4 regions of the Pantoea sp. KPR_PJ genome follow, and region 1 is predicted to be linked to each of the others. Evidence: predicted binding sites of a transcription regulator. Region 1 holds the regulator's gene; each other region holds the start of a gene.
What was found. The regulator PurR, encoded in region 1, represses purine synthesis genes. The targets are predictions, from matches to a motif close to CANGCAAACGTTTGCNTG.
Positions count from the first base shown of each region.

Region 2: purT (formate-dependent phosphoribosylglycinamide formyltransferase) is a predicted target of PurR. The motif match lies at 1,388-1,405, and genes of this name have one in related genera.
Region 3: guaD (guanine deaminase) is a predicted target of PurR. The motif match lies at 1,866-1,883, and genes of this name have one in related genera.
Region 4: HP564_RS15940 (NCS2 family protein) is a predicted target of PurR. The motif match lies at 965-982, and genes of this name have one in related genera.

Region 1 is NZ_JABMIK010000001.1:939,911-943,016, reverse strand. Features, by position in the region: gene HP564_RS04505 (C40 family peptidase) at 1-574, shown strand, start outside; gene HP564_RS04500 (YnhF family membrane protein) at 615-704, opposite strand; gene purR (HTH-type transcriptional repressor PurR) at 993-2,018, shown strand; gene punR (DNA-binding transcriptional activator PunR) at 2,015-2,920, opposite strand; gene punC (purine nucleoside transporter PunC) at 3,044-3,106, shown strand, end outside.
Region 2 is NZ_JABMIK010000002.1:75,108-78,213, forward strand. Features, by position in the region: gene HP564_RS05005 (prolyl oligopeptidase family serine peptidase) at 1-521, opposite strand, end outside; gene HP564_RS05010 (tellurite resistance TerB family protein) at 635-1,288, opposite strand; gene purT (formate-dependent phosphoribosylglycinamide formyltransferase) at 1,441-2,619, shown strand; gene HP564_RS05020 (bifunctional 4-hydroxy-2-oxoglutarate aldolase/2-dehydro-3-deoxy-phosphogluconate aldolase) at 2,656-3,106, opposite strand, start outside.
Region 3 is NZ_JABMIK010000005.1:97,669-100,774, forward strand. Features, by position in the region: gene dcp (peptidyl-dipeptidase Dcp) at 1-333, opposite strand, end outside; gene guaD (guanine deaminase) at 394-1,713, opposite strand; gene ydfG (bifunctional NADP-dependent 3-hydroxy acid dehydrogenase/3-hydroxypropionate dehydrogenase YdfG) at 2,363-3,106, shown strand, end outside.
Region 4 is NZ_JABMIK010000008.1:21,203-24,308, reverse strand. Features, by position in the region: gene recG (ATP-dependent DNA helicase RecG) at 1-909, shown strand, start outside; gene HP564_RS15940 (NCS2 family protein) at 1,034-2,407, shown strand; gene HP564_RS15935 (AsmA family protein) at 2,528-3,106, shown strand, end outside.

The sequences.
Region 1 (3,106 bases):
TTCTCACTCCGCCAGTAAACCCAAAAAATCGTCATCTTCCTCCCGTAAACGCTATGGTCATCAGCGCACACTGAGCAGCATCAAAACTACCCGCGCTGCAAACGTGCAGAAAGTGGAAGCGGACGACGGCACTACCATCAAAATGAGCAAGTCTCACCGCCTGCGTTACCAGAAGGCGCGTGAAACGGCGATGACCAAACTGATGGGGCAGCTGGGTAAACCCTATCAATGGGGTGGCAGCTCACCGCACACTGGTTTCGACTGTAGCGGCCTGGTCTGGTATGCCTATAAAGATCTGGTGAAATTCAGAATTCCGCGCACCGCCAATGAGATGTACCATCTGCGCGACGCCTCACCGATCAAGCGCGAATCGCTGGAGAAAGGCGATCTGGTCTTTTTCCGCATTAACGGACGCGGCACCGCCGATCATGTAGGCGTCTATCTCGGCAACGGTAAATTTATTCAGTCGCCGCGCACTGGAAAAGATATTCAAATCAGCGCGCTTTCAGAGGATTACTGGCAGCGCCATTATATCGGCGCACGCCGCATGATGACGCCAAAGACCATACGCTGAGATAAAAAAACCGGGATATCCCGGTTTTTTTTGTGCCACTTTAATGCAGGATGGCGGTGAGGCTGAACGTCACAATCATCAGCAGCGCCGCACCAGTGGTCATCAATGCCAGTTTTAAATCGGTACTCATTTCCCCCCTCCTTACCCACACAGTTATTATGGTCTTGCGCAATTTTCCCATAGCTGGCGGTAAAAATCTCGTGTTATCTCGCAAGCCTTGCTAGAATCCCCGCCTTTGTTGCGCAACTGGCGCAACCGCAGTTTAGTCCGCACGCAACAGCCCCTGTTTTTTTCCTGCCAGGTAATGACTTTTCCGTCAAGAAATGCAGCAAATTAACAGAAAATAACCTTAGCGGACGCAAACGTTTAACATTATGCTTATCAGTAGCTTACTGACAGGTTCTGGAGTTTCTTTTTAATGGCAACAATCAAAGATGTCGCAAAGCGCGCCGGTGTCTCAACGACGACCGTTTCTCACGTAATTAACAAAACGCGTTTTGTTGCGGAAGAGACGCGCAATGCCGTCTGGCAGGCAATTCAGGAACTGCACTATTCGCCCAGCGCCGTAGCGCGCAGCCTGAAAGTCAACCACACCAAAACGCTGGGTCTGCTGGCAACCTCAAGCGAGGCGCCCTATTTTGCTGAGATCATTGAAGCGGTTGAGCACCACTGCTTTGAACGTGGCTATACCCTTATCCTCGGCAATGCGCATAACGATTTACAAAAGCAGCGCGCCTACCTGTCGATGATGGCGCAAAAACGTGTTGATGGCCTGCTGGTGATGTGCTCTGAATATCCGGAAGACCTGCTAAAAATGCTGGAAGAGAACCGCAACATCCCCATGGTCGTGATGGACTGGGGCGAATCGCGCGGTGATTTTACCGATACCGTACTGGATAATGCTTTCCAGGGTGGCTATCTGGCAGGTCGCTATTTGATCGAGCGCGGCCATCGCGATATCGGCGCTATCCCCGGCCAGCTGGAGCGCAATACCGGCGGCGGTCGCCACGCCGGTTTTCTCAAAGCACTGGAGGAGGCTGGCATCGCCGTGCGTTCTGAATGGATCGTGCAGGGCGACTTTGAGCCTGAATCGGGCTACCAGGCGATGCAGCAGATCCTGCAGCAGAAACAGCGTCCGACAGCAATATTCTGCGGAGGCGATATTATGGCGATGGGTGCGATCTGCGCGGCCGATGAGATGGGGCTGCGCGTGCCGCAGGACATTTCGGTGATCGGTTATGACAACGTACGTAACGCACGCTACTTCACGCCCGCCCTGACCACGGTACACCAGCCCAAAGCCCAGCTCGGTGAGAAGGCGCTGGAGATGTTGCTGGACCGTATTACCAGTAAACGTGAAGAGTCACAGACCATCGAAGTGCATCCGGCGCTGATTGAACGTCGCTCTGTAGCTGACGGTCCGTTCCGCGACTATCGCCGTTAATCTTCGCTTAACCACTCCTGATTTAGCGTTTGCGCATCGCCCAGATAGCTCAGTAGCCAGCTGAGCGCGGGTGATGCCCGCTCTTCTGACCAGCTCACGCAGCAATGGCTATCGGGAAAAGTGACCGGCAGCGTGAGCTCTGCCAGTTCACCCCTGTCCAGCAGAGGACGTGCAAGGTGCCCCGGCATCATCGCTACGCATAGCCCATCCAGCACGCAAACCAGCCCCGCCTGCCAGTCAGGCACTACCAGGCGCCGCTGGTTATCCAGCGTCCAGGTCATACGGCGCGGCAGCGCGCGTGAGGTATCCTCCAGCACCAGCGATGGCCAGGCGCGCAGCACATCATCATCCAGCCGGGACTGCTGTGTCAGCGGATGGTGACGCGCAACCACGCAGCGCCAGTTCAGCGCCCCCATATCGCGAAAGGCAAAGCGACCGCCAACCGGTATGGCCTGGGTTGCGCCAATAGCGACGTCTACCCGCCCGTCGGCCAGCGCGTCCCAGACGCCGTTAAAGACCTCATAGCTGATATGCAACTCCATATCGGGGAAGTGTCGATAGAAATCGGTCACCAGTTGACGGCTGCGCGGCAGTTTCACAATCCGGTCAACTGCAATGCTGAGCTGTCCGCGCCAGCCGTTTGCCAGCTGTTGACACTGCCTGCGGGTAGCGAGCATTTTTTTGATAACGTCCCGTCCTTCACGAACAAAATGTTCGCCGGCCGCGGTCAGGGTGACCTCGCGATGCTGACGTTCAAACAGCGCCACTGCCAGCCAGGTTTCCAGCTGCCGCACCGTATAGCTGACGGCAGACGGCACACGGTGCAGCTCCTGCGCCGCGGCGCTAAAGCTGCCGGTACGTGCTACGGCATCAACTACCTCAAGGGCATATTCAGACCACATCGACTTTCCTTTCAAATTTTTTCACAGCACTCTGCAAATTTTACCGTTTCACAGCCTGAGGTGCACCCTTTTACACTTTGCCGCGTTTAATCTGCCTGACTAATAATGAGAATGAGTCGAACCATGCTGTCTTCAAAAGGATTCATGCCTTACCTTGCCCTGCTCAGCATGCTGGGTTTCCTGGCA
Region 2 (3,106 bases), on a different contig from region 1:
GCGTTGTTTAACACCTCTGGATACCAGCTGCCCTTCTCCAGACAGCGAAAACGGATACCGTACTGGCGTCGGGACAAAAAATCTTCTGCCAGCGCCATGACGTTATTATCGGGGCTGATGTTAAGCGATCCCATGGTATAGAACTCGCTGTGTGACGCGCGCTGATTGGCATCGAGCAGCAGCGTCCACTCATCCGTCACGGCACGATCAGCGGGCTGGCGATAATAGGCAGCGTATTCGTTGCCACTTTCATAGCGGCTCTGATAGCGATAGCCATTGTGCACATAGGGCACTGAGTGATCCTGTGGCGGCAGGCGGTCGACAATCTCTTTCAACACCCGATTCTGAAGTGGCTGCTGTGTAGCCATGATCTGCTTGCCGTAGTTATTCTCGGCACGCAGGTAGTCCAGCACCTCTTCATTTTCACGTTTGTCGTCGCGTAACCAGTAGTAATTATCTACCCGCGTGTCGCCGTGCAGCGTCATTTCATGCGGAATTTTCTTTGCGATGGGGGCCTGCATGCGGTGTCTCCCTGTTATTCGTCTCCTTTAAGGGTGGCATCAGGTCGCAGGGAAGCCAAATTTTTGTGCGTAACACCTTGTTATTGCGGCCGCGCGAGGCGGCCGCGCTCCCCTTATTCCAGGGTAAGCTGCGCTTTTTTCTCGCGCAGGTCATTCTCAATGCCGTCGCGCACATCCTGCGGGATCTTCAGCGCATCCCCCAGCGCTGTCAGATAGCTACGCTCCATAAAGTGGTCAACGTCAATAGCGGCGCAGCTCAAAAAATAAAGTTCCAGCGCCTCCTCTTCGTTTTTAACGTCGGCGGCCAGCCAGCCGGGATCGAGCGGACGATTGATGGCTTTCTGGATCAGCGCCTCCGCTTTTTCTCCATAGCCCGACTCATGAATGCTGCGCTCAATAGCGGCACGCTCTTGATCGTCAATATGACCATCGCTTTTGGCAGCGAACACCAGCGCCGTAACAAGGCGTTCGGCGCGCTGATCGACCGGTGTCTGAAACTCACCAAATCCCGCTTCATTCTGATGTGTTTCGCGCACGCGCTGCTTGTACTTGTTCCACAACACGGCTCCGGCCGCCGCGCCGCCGCCAATGATTAACGCCTTGCCGCCATATTCGGTCAGCAGCTTGCGCGACTTTTTACTGGCGATCAACATGCCTGCCAGGCCACCCAGCGCCCCGGGTGCCAGCATATCGCTTAACCCTCCGCCGCCGCCGCTGGGGCTTTTCTTTGTCAGCAGTGACTGTAACTGTTGCAAGAGGTTGTTCATTGCCTGCTCCATGAATGGTCGATAAGAGCTTTACTCTGCCCTACCGGACGTCAGAAAACGTCAAGCTGAGAAAAAAGAGGCAAAGCGTCAGATAGTGAGAACGCAAACGTTTTCGTTTATACTGCGCGCGCATTTTGACTACAGGTGGAATTATGACGACTCTTGGAACTGCCCTGCGTCCGGCTGCGACGCGTGTCATGCTGTTAGGCTCAGGTGAGCTGGGTAAAGAAGTGGCGCTGGAGTGCCAGCGGCTCGGTGTGGAAGTGATCGCCGTCGACCGTTATGCCGATGCGCCTGCCATGCATGTGGCGCACCGTAGCCATGTAATTAATATGCTTGACGGTGATGCTCTGGCCGCACTGATCGCGCAGGAAAAGCCTGACTTCGTCGTGCCAGAGATCGAAGCGATCGCCACCGAAAAACTGGTTGAGCTGGAGCAGCAGGGCCAGCGCGTCGTGCCGACTGCGCGCGCCGCACGTCTGACCATGAACCGTGAAGGTATTCGCCGTCTGGCTGCGGAAGAGCTGTCGCTACCTACCTCCAGCTACCGTTTTGCCGACAGCAAGGCCAGCTTCGAAGCGGCGACCGATGAAATCGGTTTTCCCTGTATCGTAAAACCTGTTATGAGCTCCTCCGGCAAAGGCCAGAGTTTTATCCGCGACGCGAGCCAGCTTGAGCGCGCCTGGGAATATGCTCAGCAGGGCGGGCGTGCAGGCGCTGGCCGCGTCATTGTGGAAGGCGTGGTAAACTTTGATTTCGAAATTACGCTGTTGACCGTCAGCGCGGTTGACGGCCTGCACTTCTGCGCCCCTATTGGCCATCGCCAGGAAGATGGCGACTATCGCGAATCCTGGCAGCCGCAGCAGATGAGCGAGCTCGCACTACAGCGCGCGCAGGCGATTGCCGGAGAGGTGGTTAAGGCGCTGGGCGGTTATGGGCTATTCGGCGTTGAGCTGTTTGTCTGCGGCGACGAGGTCATCTTCAGCGAAGTGTCGCCGCGTCCGCATGATACTGGCATGGTCACACTGATTTCGCAGGATCTCTCTGAGTTTGCGCTACACGTGCGCGCCTTCCTGGGTCTGCCAGTCGGCGGCATTCGCCAGTATGGTCCCGCCGCGTCAGCGGTCATTCTGCCGCAGCTGCACAGCCAGAACGTGCAGTTCATCAACGTAGAGGCCGCGCTTGGTGCAGGGCTTCAGCTGCGCCTGTTCGGCAAGCCAGAAATCGCTGGTTCGCGTCGTCTTGGCGTCGCGCTGGCAAGCGGTGAGAGTACAGACGATGCCATTGCACGCGCGATTGCCAGTGCTGCAGCAGTAAAAGTAGAAGGGTAAAAATAAGGCGGTGAGCGCCCTGCCCACCGCCTGCTGTTATTTCGCGCCGTCAACCGCTTCACGTGCCAGACGCGTAATGCGATCCCAGTCGCCCGACTCCAGCGCGTCGTTGGGCACCAGCCAGGACCCGCCAATGCAGAGCACACTTTTCAGCGCCAGATAGTCACGATAGTTGGCCGGTGAAATGCCGCCGGTTGGGCAGAAGCGCACCTGCGGAAAAGGGCCACCGATCGCCTGAAGCGCTTTGACGCCGCCGTTCGCCTCAGCCGGAAAAAATTTAAACTCCCGCAGGCCATAATCCATTCCGGTCATCAGCTCCGATACGGTGCTGATACCCGGGATCAGGGGAACCGGGCCATCTACCGCTGCCTTAAGTAGCGGCTCAGTAATGCCAGGGCTGATAATAAATTGCGCGCCCGCTTCAGTGACTTCCTGTAGCTGCTGAGTGTTAATCACCGTGCCTGCGCCCACGATGGCTTCCGGCACC
Region 3 (3,106 bases), on a different contig from region 1:
GCTGTTCAGCACGATCTCATCGTTTAATGCGGTAAGCTGGGGCGCAATCTCTTCATCGACCTGTTGCAGATAATCACTGGTATGTGCGGAGGTCATTGCGCCAAATACCAGATTGACGCGTTCCAGCAGTTGTCCGCTGCGCTCCAGCGCCTCAAAGGTATTGGCGAAGGTCGGCGTCTCGGTGCTGTTTGCAATCGCCTGCACCTCCCGGCGCTTCTCCTCAATCCCCGCCTGAAGCGCAGGCAAAAAGTCCTGTTCCTGAATCTGGTCAAACGGCGGCGTCTGACAGGGCAACGTACTGGCCTGGAAAAACGGATTTTGTCTGACGTTCATGCCTCGCTCCTGATCGCTGTGCAAAAAACTATCCTGGCAGGTTGCGGCGCGCTGGACAACTCAGCGCTGCGTGCAGCCGGCATCGCGCGACCACACTGCCCGACCATTGATCCACGTCTGGGCGATATTGCGGTCATCGCCCAGGGTCATCAGCATAAAAAGCTGCTCCCAGATATCTTTGCTGTGACTGAGACGCAGCCGCTGCAAAGGCGAGACGGCGGGATCGATTACCACAAAGTCCGCCTCTTTACCTGCACTGAAATTGCCGATATGGTCGTGCAGATCGAGCGCGCAGGCACCGCCAAGCGTGGCGTGGTAAAACGCCTCAGCCGCGCTGAGTCGATACTGTTGCAGCTGTCCGACCTTGTAGGCTTCCCCCAGCGTCTGCAACATATTAAAGGTGGTGCCGGCACCGACATCCGTCCCGATACCTGTTTTCACGCCCTGCTCCCAGCTGCGTTTCAGGTTAAACAGTCCACTGCCAAGAAACAGGTTAGAGGTCGGACAAAAGGCGATGGCGGAATCGGTCTCATGCAAACACTGCCACTCGCGATCGTCCAGATGCAGACAGTGCGCAAACAGGCTGCGCCGACCGGTCAGCTGATGATGGTGATAGACATCAAGATAACCCTGACGCTCGGGAAACAGCGCTTTGACCCAGGCCACTTCCTGTGGGTTCTCGCTCAGGTGAGTGTGTAGCCAGACGTCAGGAAACTCCTGTCGCAGCTGCTGGACCTTTTCAAGCAGCGCGCTGCTTGAAGTGGGGGCAAAACGTGGGGTCAGCGCATAGCTGAGGCGTCCGCGTCCGTGCCAGCGCGCAATCAGTGCGCGGGTATCAGCATAGCTCTGCTCAGGCGTTTCCAGCAGAGCATCCGGCGCATGGCGATCCATCATCACCTTGCCAGCAATCATACGCATATTGATGGCGTCGGCGGCGCTAAACAGCGCGTCGACCGATTGCGGGTGGACAGTACCAAACACCAGCGCGCTGGTGGTCCCGTTTGCCAGCAGCTGTTGCAGAAAGAATTCAGACATAGTGGCGGCGTGGTCAGGACAGTGATACTGGCTCTCTACCGGAAAGGTATAGTGATTAAGCCATTCCAGTAGCTGTTCACCATAGGCCCCAATCATTTCCGTTTGCGGATAATGGATATGGGTATCAATAAAACCCGGTACGATCAGCCTGCCGCGCAGGTCGATCACCTCGTCAGGCAGTGGCGGGCGCGCGTCCCAGGCATACAAGCCAACAATGCGCCCGGCTTCGAGCAGCAGCACGCCATCCTCAAGATAACGCGCCCGATCGGCAATCTCTTCGGGCCGGCTTACCACCCCGGTAAAATCAAAAAAGCTGGCGCGAAGCGCGGTAATTTCAGATGGCATGGCGTTCCTTTTTTCGCGCAGGCAGGCGCGACTGGCGTTGAGTCAGGCTTACTCTTCTGCAACCCCTGTGCCAGAAATCCGCATATCTGACCGTTATTCAATACGTTATATGAAAAACGTATTACGTCGGCGATTGATGAAAAGGTATCGTATGCGCAACCGATTACCTTTTATCGCGCTGCTTGCCCTTGTTATCCGCCCCAGCGTCTTATTGAGATGCCTTGCCCGGTGCTGGTGCAATGTGCCTCAATATGGCGCAACTTGTCAGCAATCGGTTATGCAGTATTACGCTGGCCTGGCCTGCCGCGCTTGCTGCCAGCCAGGTGGCGAAAGTTATTAATTCATGCCGTAATGCCGTAAACATACCCAGCGCATTCCGCTTATCAACCGGCGTAGCTTCCTGATCTAAGATCGTGCCGGTCAGTGGCAGCGTTCACTCCTCGCTTATTCAATGGCTCAGCCCTGAGCATGGCGTTGACTGAATAAAAAGATCTCGCCAGGGCGAGCCTGGTATGAGAAAGATTTACTCTTCCTTCTCGTTCCTGTCCGCTTTTGTCCTTTAAGTACGGATTAGCCCTTTTATATTTGAAATTTTGCTCGTAATATCAAATAGCTACTTTAAGCCCAACATTCTTGAAGGAACAGTGAGATGATTATTTTTGTTACTGGCGCCACCGCCGGTTTTGGTCAAAGTATCACCCGCCGATTCATTGAAACAGGCCACAAAGTGATCGCCAGCGGACGCCGCACCGAGCGTTTGCAAGCGCTGAAAGAGGAACTTGGCGATAACCTCTACACCGTGCAGCTGGACGTGCGCAACCGTGCCGCTATTGAAGAGGCGATCGCCTCACTGCCTGCTGAGTGGCGCAATATCGACATACTGGTGAACAATGCGGGCCTGGCGCTCGGGATTGAACCCGCACACCGTGCCAGCGTTGAAGACTGGGAAAACATGATCGACACCAATACCAAAGGTCTGGTCTATATGACGCGCGCCGTACTGCCAGCGATGGTGGAACGTAACGTCGGTCATATCATCAATATTGGTTCTATCGCCGGAAGCTGGCCCTATGCGGGCGGCAACGTTTACGGTGCCACCAAAGCCTTTGTGCGCCAGTTCAGCTTAAATCTGCGTACCGATCTGCATGGCACCGCGCTGCGTGTGACTGACATTGAGCCGGGCCTGGTTGGCGGTACGGAATTTTCCAACGTGCGCTTTAAGGGCGATGACGAAAAAGCGGACAAAGTGTATGAGGGCGCCACGGCGCTGACGGCGGAGGATGTCACCGAGGCGGTTTACTGGGTCGCAACGCTGCCGAAGCACGTCAATATCAATACCCTTGAAATGATGCCGGTCAGTCAGACGCTGGCGGGATTGAAAGTGCATAAACCC
Region 4 (3,106 bases), on a different contig from region 1:
CTGGCGCTGGTGATTATTGATGAGCAGCATCGTTTCGGCGTGCATCAGCGGCTGGCGCTGTGGGAGAAAGGCGAAGAGCAGGGCTTTCATCCGCATCAGCTGATTATGACGGCCACGCCGATCCCACGGACCCTGGCGATGACCGCCTATGCCGATCTTGATACCTCCACCATTGATGAGCTGCCGCCTGGCCGCACACCGGTCACGACCGTTGCCATTCCCGATAGCCGTCGCGACGATATCATTGCGCGCGTTCAGCTCGCCTGCCAGGAAGGTCGTCAGGCTTACTGGGTCTGTACGCTAATCGAAGAGTCCGATCTGCTGGAGGCGCAGGCCGCGGAAGCGAGCTGGGAGGCGCTAAAAGCCGCGCTGCCTACGCTTAACATCGGTCTGGTGCATGGCCGCATGAAACCTGCGGAAAAACAGGCGGTGATGGCGGCATTCAAAGCCAACGAACTGCAGCTTCTGGTAGCAACCACGGTGATTGAGGTGGGTGTCGATGTGCCAAACGCCAGCCTGATGATCATTGAAAACCCTGAACGCCTGGGTCTGGCGCAGCTTCATCAGTTGCGCGGGCGCGTGGGGCGAGGAGCAGTGGCTTCCCACTGCGTACTGCTCTATAAGGCACCGCTGAGTAAAACCGCACAGCGTCGTCTGCAGGTGTTGCGCGACAGCAATGACGGCTTTGTTATTGCCCAGCACGATCTGGAGATCCGTGGGCCTGGCGAGCTGCTGGGTACCCGCCAGACCGGCAACGCCGAATTCAAGGTTGCCGATCTGCTGCGCGATCAGGCGATGGTGCCTGAAGTGCAGCGCGTAGCGCGACACATTCACCAGCACTATCCTGAACAGGCGAAAGCCCTGATTGAACGCTGGCTACCGGAAACGGCGCGCTACACCAACGTATAATCTTTTCCTCCCGCTTTTGTCACCAGGCGTCCCGTGAGCGCAAAGAAGATAATGACTGGCAAACGATTGCTTTCAGCTATGAGCGGTTTAAAATCCCCATCTTCACAGATTGGGAAGCCACATTATGTCCGTTGATCAACCAGATGCCTCACTGAATCCACGTCAGAGCGAACTGATTTACCGCCTTGAAGATCGTCCGCCGCTGCCGCAAACGCTGTTTGCAGCGGGCCAGCATTTGCTGGCTATGTTTGTGGCGGTGATCACGCCTGCTCTGCTGATCTGTCAGGCGCTGGGTTTGCCTGCCCAGGATACGCAGCACATCATCAGTATGTCGCTGTTCGCCTCGGGGGTCGCCTCCATACTGCAAATAAAAACCTGGGGTCCGGTAGGCTCGGGCCTGCTGTCGATTCAGGGCACCAGCTTTAACTTTGTGACTCCGCTGATTATGGGCGGTATGGCACTGAAAAACGGTGGCGCTGACGTGCCGACTATGATGGCTGCGCTGTTCGGTACCCTGATGGTGGCGTCCTGCACCGAGATGGTTTTATCGCGCGTGCTGCACCTGGCGCGCCGCATCATTACGCCCCTGGTATCCGGCGTTGTCGTTATGATCATTGGCCTGTCGCTGATTCAGGTCGGACTGACCTCGATTGGCGGCGGTTTCGCTGCAATGAACGACCACAGCTTTGGCGCACCGAAAAACCTGCTGCTGGCGGGTGTGGTGCTGGCGGTGATCATCGTGCTTAACCGCCAGCGCAATCCTTACCTGCGCGTCGCGTCGCTGGTGATCGCGATGGCTATTGGCTACCTTGCCGCCTGGCTCATGGAGATGCTGCCACAGACCGCTGCGCCGGTCAGCCAGCCGCTGATTGCGGTGCCGACGCCGCTTTATTACGGACTGGGGTTTGACTGGAATCTGCTGATCCCGCTGATGCTGGTATTTATGGTGACGTCGCTGGAAACCATTGGCGACATTACCGCAACGTCCGACGTCTCAGAGCAGCCGGTCAGTGGCCCGCTCTATATGAAGCGCCTGAAAGGCGGTGTGCTGGCCAACGGGCTGAACTCCTGCGTTTCCGCGCTATTCAATACCTTTCCTAACTCCTGTTTTGGCCAGAATAACGGGGTGATTCAGCTGACCGGTGTGGCCAGTCGCTATGTCGGCTTTGTTGTCGCGCTAATGCTGATCGTGCTGGGCCTTTTCCCGGCGGTAAGCGGTTTTGTTCAGCATATTCCTGAGCCGGTTCTGGGCGGCGCAACCATCGTTATGTTTGGTACCATCGCAGCTTCTGGCGTGCGCATCGTGTCACGTGAACCGCTTAACCGCCGCGCTATTATGATTATCGCGCTGTCGCTGGCGGTCGGACTGGGCGTCTCTCAGCAGCCGCTTATCCTGCAGTTTGCACCAGACTGGCTGAAAACCCTTCTCTCCTCCGGTATCGCCGCAGGCGGCATCACCGCTATTGTACTGAACCTGATCTTTCCACAGGAAAAGTAATTGCTCTGGCGGGCGACAGCCCGCCTCTGCTATTTATTCGTATTTACATCCAGGCTGTTGAGCTACAACGGTAATTCAGGCATAACAAGCACTGACCGGAAAGATGGCGGAATGGATACGATGAAATTTCCTGGAAAATTTTTACTGACGATACTGTTGCTGCTGGTGCTCGGCCTGGTGATTATTTACGTCCTGTTGCAGACGCAATGGGGCGCAAGCTGGGTTAGCCGCACCGTGAGTGATAAAACCGCATGGCATCTGTCGCTGAGCAAAATCGAACATAATTTTTCTTCGCCTTCCCATATCATTCTGGATGATTTTAGCTTTGGCCATGATGGCCAGCCTGCGGTGGTCGTCGCCAGACGAGTTGATCTTGGACTCGCTCTGGTGCAGTTCAGCGATCCGCTGCATTTTGCCAGCATTGAGCTTCGTGATGGCGTAGCAAACGTTGCCAATCTCAGCAGCGACGACGCACTCCCTGTTCAGGCTGGCCGGCTCCAGCTTAATAATATGCGTATCGACAGTCCCAAAACCCTGTTGCCACTGGAAGCCCGCCAGGTAAATGGCGGTATCATGCCATGGAAACCCAGCGTAGAAACGGTGCTCGGCAGTGACGCCCAGTTCCAGATGAGCGCCGCGCACATGACGGTCAATCATGTCCCGGGCACAAACGTGCTGATTCAGGGCAGCGTAACGCAG